Regions from separate parts of the Candidatus Pelagibacter sp. HIMB1636 genome, predicted to be linked through region 2. Evidence: riboswitches for the same ligand, from Rfam matches in the RefSeq annotation. Region 2 holds a riboswitch; the other holds the start of a gene.
What was found. Region 2 has a riboswitch for glycine ahead of ACTTA6_RS07230 (malate synthase G). Riboswitches for the same ligand answer to the same signal wherever they lie in the genome.
Positions count from the first base shown of each region.

Region 1 (3,194 bases), 550 kb from region 2:
AAAACTTTCAGATAGAATGGGGATGCGTTTAGAGGGTCCAAAAATTGAAAATATTGTAAATACCAATATTAAATCAGAAGGTTTGTTAAAAGGAGTCATCCAAGTACCAGCAGATGGAAACCCAATTATTATGCTTTCAGACCATGGTACTATTGGAGGATATCCAAAAATTGGTGTGGTAGCTAGTGTTGATTATGATCGGTTAGTACAAATATCACCTGGCTCAAAAATCAAATTTAAAGAGATAAATTTATCTGATGCTGAAACTTTGTTTAAATTATATGAGATGGACACTCAGAACTTACTTAATCAAATATAATGAATATTATTAGAAAACTTCCAGGACCCTTCTTAGTTTTTCTAGGTGCATGTAGTCTCAGTTTTGGAGGTTTGATCGTTAAGTCATTTGAAGGAGCAACCCTTTGGCAAATATTATTTTGGAGAACGGTATTCTTCCTAATTGTTATTAGCTTGTATTTAACTTTAACTTATAAGAAACAAGTATTTAGATCCTTTTATAATTTAGGATTTCCTGGTTTTTTTGGTGGATTTATTTTATCACTTGGTTTTAGTGGTTATGTGTTCGCGATGTATAACACAACAGTCGCTAATGCTAATTTTATTATTCAAACACAAACAATCTTCCTAGCAATATTTGGTTACTTTTTTTTAAAAGAAAAAATTTCAGCAATTACTCTTACTTCAATAATTCTTGCGATTTCAGGAATACTTCTAATGGTCGGAAGTTCTTTATCTCCAGGCCAAATGTCAGGAAATATTGCAGCTTTCATAATGCCAATATCCTTTGCTACATTAATTTTAGTAGTAAGAAAATATCCAACTGTTGATATGGTTCCTGCTCAATTTGTTGCAGGTGTTTTTGCGTTGTTAATAGGTTTCCTAATGTCAGAAAAAATAATGATATCTCCTAATGATATTTTTTTAGGATTTTTAGCTGGGTTTTTACAATTAGGATTAGGTTTTATCTTTATTACTATCGGAGCTCAACGAACACCATCGGCAATGGTTGCAATCATAATGCTAACAGAAGCTGTACTAGGTCCTTTATGGGCGTGGTTGTTTATAAATGAACAACCACCTTTCATTGTTATAATTGGAGGATCAATAGTTATTTTTGCAGTTTTACTTCAATTTTACAATTTATATACCTCAGAAAAAAAAGCGATCTAATAACATTTGACATTAAACGGTATTTATTAGAATATTTATTAACGGGAGAGATCACAAAGTTTGTGACACCGAAGGAGCAACCGCCCAGGAAACTCTCAGGTAAAAGGACCGTATTATATTAACTCTGGAAAGAGATTGAGTTCTCGCCGAAGGAGTAAAACTCTCAGGCAAAAATACAGATGGGTACGACAGAGTTAGTATGGGAAAAAAAACATCTTTAAACAAACTTCATCAAGATAACCAAGCTAAATTTGTAGAATTCGCTGGATATGAAATGCCCATACAATACAGCAAAGGGATTGTTGAGGAGCATAAATTCACAAGATCAAATGCAGGTATTTTTGATGTGTCTCATATGGGTCAATTATTTATTCATGGTGGAGTGGACTTAACTGCTGATCTTGAAAAAATTTTTCCACTTGATTTAAAAAATTTGAAACAAAACTGTTCTAAATATAGTTTTTTAATGAACGATAGTGCTGGAATTCATGATGATTTGATAATCACTAAAATTGAAAAAGGATATTTAATTATTTTAAACGCAGCATGCAAAGATAATGATTTTAAAATTTTATCAAATTTACTGAAAGATAAATATGAAATGGTTCTTGATGATCAACGATCATTAATTGCAATTCAAGGTCCAAAGTCAGTTGAGATTTTAAAAAATATAATAGAAGGTGTTGAAAAACTTAATTTTATGACTGGGAACTGGTTTGATTATAAAGATCAAAAAGCTTTTGTTACAAGGTCTGGTTATACTGGAGAGGATGGTTTTGAAGTGTCTATTAATAACGATTTAGCCGAAGGATTTACTCAGAATTTGATGGAAAAAGGAGCACAACTTATAGGACTTGGGGCAAGAGATACCTTGAGATTAGAGGCTGGATTGTGCTTATATGGACATGAACTTGATACAGAAAAAACACCAATTGAAGCAAACTTAAATTGGGCAATTTCTAAAGAGAGAATTTCAAATGGTGGATTTATTGGTTCTGATAAAATTATGAAAGAAATACAAGAGGGTACCTCTAAAATTAGAATTGGGATTAAGCCAGAAGGAAGATTGATTGCTAGAGAAAAAACTAAAATATTTGATGAGTCAGAAAAACTTATTGGCGAGGTTACTAGTGGAACTTTTGGACCAAGTGTAAATGGTCCAATAGCAATGGGTTACATTGATAAAGAGTTTTCTAAAGTTGATACAAAAGTTTTACTAGAAGTAAGAGGAAAAAAACATCCTGCAAGTGTTTGTGGGTTACCATTTTATAAAAAAAGTTATGTGAAAGGAGTAAACTAATGAGTGAAGTTAAATTTTCAAAAGAGCATGAGTGGATTACAGTGGAAGGAGATGTTGCTACTATTGGAATTACAAAACATGCAACAGAAATGTTGGGAGATATTGTTTTTGCTGAGTTACCTGAAAAAGGTTCAAACGTTGAAAAAGATGGCACAGCAGGAGTAGTTGAGTCTACTAAAGCTGCAAGTGATGTTTATACTCCTGTAAGTGGTGAAGTAGTAGATACTAACCAAGCTATAGTAGATGATCCTGCAAAGATCAATGAAGACCCTGAAGGATCAGCTTGGTTTTTTAAACTTAAATTGAAAGATAGTTCAGAAATGGACAGCTTAATGAACAAAGAAGAATACGATAAATTTGCAAAGGAGAGTGCTAGCTAATGTTACATAACTCACAAAAAGACTTTTTAAAAAGACACATTGGACCTTCAGAAGAAGATCAAAATAAAATGCTGAAGGAGCTTAATTATAATTCATTAGATGATTTAATAAAAAGTACAGTTCCAGAAAAGATACAATTGAAAGATGGATTAAATATAGGAGAGTCTAATTCTGAGTATGAAGCATTAAGAAAATTGAAAGCGATTTCAAAAAAAAATCAAATTTATTCAAATTTTATTGGTATGGGTTACTATGGAACTTACACTCCATATGTAATTTTAAGAAATATTTTAGAAAATCCAGGTTGGTATACATCATATACT
Region 1 is NZ_JBNAJP010000001.1:826,042-829,235, reverse strand. It holds gene ACTTA6_RS04420 (biotin-dependent carboxyltransferase family protein) at 1-319, shown strand, start outside; gene ACTTA6_RS04415 (DMT family transporter) at 319-1,191, shown strand; glycine riboswitch at 1,223-1,312, shown strand; gene gcvT (glycine cleavage system aminomethyltransferase GcvT) at 1,391-2,491, shown strand; gene gcvH (glycine cleavage system protein GcvH) at 2,491-2,871, shown strand; gene gcvP (aminomethyl-transferring glycine dehydrogenase) at 2,871-3,194, shown strand, end outside.
Region 1: linked by a shared signal. The riboswitch ahead of gcvT (glycine cleavage system aminomethyltransferase GcvT) and the one ahead of ACTTA6_RS07230 (malate synthase G) in region 2 are both predicted to bind glycine.

Region 2 (3,194 bases):
CGGACCAGCTTCCATAGAGGTGTGCATTTCATCACCAGTTCTGTCTAGAAAACCTGTGTTTATAAAGAAAACTCTATTTTTTAATGATCTAATGCACTCTTTTAAATTAGCTGAAGTTCTTCTTTCTTCATCCATTATTCCAATCTTGCAGGTGTATTTTGGCAAACCTAAAACTTCCTCAACTTTTGAGAAAAGCAAATCAGTAAATGCAGTTTCATCTGGTCCATGCATTTTTGGTTTCACAATATAAATAGAACCAGTTCTTGAATTGGTTTTTTTTTTAATATCATGAAGGGCAGCAGCTGTAGTAATGAATGCATCCATTATTCCTTCTGGAACTTCACTACCATCTTTTAAAATTATTGATGGATTAGTCATTAAGTGACCAACATTTCTAACTAGCAGTAAACTTCTTCCATGAAGCTTTAAACCTTTTCCATCTTTTGAAATATAGCTTCTATTAGGATTAAGTTTTCTTTCAAATAATTTTCCTTCTTTTTCAAATTTTGATTTTAGATCACCTTTCATTAGACCTAGCCAATTTCTGTAACAAACAATTTTATCTTCTGCATCTACAGCAGCTACACTATCTTCGTTATCGCATATAGTTGACACCGCAGATTCTAAAATTATGTCACTAATACCAGCATGATCTTGTTGAGCCGCAAAAGCTCTTGAATCTTTTAAAATTTCTATATGTAAATTGTTATTTTTTAAAATTATAGCAGACGGGTTGTCAGCTTCACCCCTATGACCAATAAACTTATTCTCATCTACCAAATCATATATATCAGCACCTTTTAAAGCTTTAAATTTTCCATACTTAACGGCAAAACTTGTAATTTTTTGCCAACTCAATCCTGCTAATGGAAAATATTTATCTAAAAAATCTCTTCCATATTTTATTACCATCTCACCTCTTAACGGATCATATCTTTCAGATACGCTATCTTCTGATTGTTCAATTACATCTGTTCCATACAGACTATCGTATAAGCTCATCCATCTAGCATTAGCTGCATTTAATGCGTATCTCGCATTCATGACTGGTACAACAAGTTGAGGCCCAGCAATACTTGTTATTTCCTCATCAACATTTTGAGTTGATATTTCAAAATCATCACCTTCTTCTCTCAAATAACCAATTTCTGTTAAAAATTTTTTATATTCTGACAAATTAAATTCATTTCCCTTATTTTTTATGTGCCAATTGTCTATCTGTTTCTGTAAGTCTTCTCTAAATTTAATTAATTCTTTATTTTTAGGTGCTAATTCATTGACTGTTTTCTCGAACCCTGACCAAAAATTATCAACAGATAGATTTGTTTCTTTTAATAGCTCGTCGCTAATAAATTGAGAAAGTTTTTCAGATACTTTTAAAGTTTTAATATTTATATATTTTTCTTGCATATCACCTAAATTACCCCATCTGTATTTTTGCCTGAGAGTTTTGCTCCTTCGGCGGAATTAATTCTCTTTCCAGAGTGTTATGCAACTATCGGTCCTTTTTACCTGAGAGTTTCCGGGGTGGTTGCTCCTTCGGTGCTAAATATAATAGTCTCTCCCGACAATAAAATATGTATCCTCTTCTAGAAAAGAGTCAATTAATAACAATTACACTTTAAATTAAATATCATTTTATTGCCTTTTTTATGAATTAACCATCCGCTATAACCTTATTATGAAAAATTATCTTAATTTTGAAACTGAGATTAAAGATTTAGAGACAGAATTGGAAAAATTAAAAGATCCATACAATCAAGAGGGATTATCAGAAGTGGATACCCAAAAAATTTCAAAAACACAAGTTGAGTTAGATCAAAAATTAAATGATATATATTCAAACCTAGATCCATGGCAAACCACCATGGTTGCGAGACATGAAGACAGACCAAAGTCTAAATTTTTCATAGATAATTTATTCGAAGATTTTATTCCTCTATCTGGAGATCGTTATTATGGTGAAGATAAATCTGTACTTACTGGTTTTGCAAAATTTAATGGTCAGTCAGTTTTAGTTATCGGTCAAGAAAAGGGTGAAGATTTAGATAGCAGAATTCAAAGAAATTTTGGGATGATGCGACCTGAGGGTTATAGAAAAACTATTCGTTTAATGAATTTAGCAAATAAATTTAAAATTCCAATTATCTCTTTTATAGACACGCCAGGCGCTTATCCTGGTGTTGGTGCAGAGGAAAGAGGTCAAGCTGAGGCAATAGCAAAATCAATTGAATGCTGTATGGAACTTAAGGTTCCAACTATTGCAATAATTATAGGTGAAGGTGGATCAGGTGGTGCGATTGCATTAGCATCGTCTAACAAAGTTATCATGCTAGAAAATGCTATTTATTCAGTTATATCTCCTGAAGGCTGTGCAACTATATTATGGAGAGATCCAAAAAAAATGCTTGATGCAGCAAAAGCAATGAAGCTTTCCGCAAAAGATTTATTAAAATTAAAAGTTATTGATGAAATAATCCCAGAACCTTTAGGTGGTGCTCACAGGGATAGAGACCTAATGCTTGATAACGTTAGAAAATCTATTTCTACGAATTTAGATCAATACAAAGAAATGACGTCAGAAGATATAATGAATGAAAGAAAAAATAAATTTTTAAAAATTGGAAGAAATGATGGTTTTATGAGCAATGTAGAAGATTTAAGTAATTTGACCATTAAGAAAAATAATTTTGATAACATTTTCAAATCAAAAAAATTATTATTTGGTATTGGTGGAGGGTTATTATTTTTAGCTTCTTTATTTTTTCTTTTTTAAGAATTACAAAGCTCCATGGCAATGTTTAAACTTCTTGCCCGATCCACAGAAGCAAGGTTCATTTCTTCCCATTTTTTTGGCTTGTGTTTTTGGATTTACTCTTTCCTCATTGGAAGATCTTTCTTCTGTTATAACTTTTAAATTCATTAAAATTGTAACGTAGTCTAATTTTAGTTTTTCTAATAAATTTGAAAATAAATCAAAAGCTTCTTTTTTATATTCAATTAAAGGATCTCTTTGACCGTAAGATCTTAATCCAATCACTTGTCTAAGTTGTTCTAAATATTGTATATGTGATTTCCAATTCAAATCTATTGTTTGCAAAAATATTCTTTTTTCAATTTCTTTTGCATGCTGCTCGTTTAGAACTTTAATTCTTTCATTACGTGTCTCATTAAATTTTGAGGATATTTGCTCT
Region 2 is NZ_JBNAJP010000001.1:1,375,060-1,378,253, forward strand. It holds gene ACTTA6_RS07230 (malate synthase G) at 1-1,410, opposite strand, end outside; glycine riboswitch at 1,490-1,577, opposite strand; gene ACTTA6_RS07235 (acetyl-CoA carboxylase carboxyltransferase subunit alpha) at 1,682-2,776, shown strand; gene secA (preprotein translocase subunit SecA) at 2,780-3,194, opposite strand, start outside.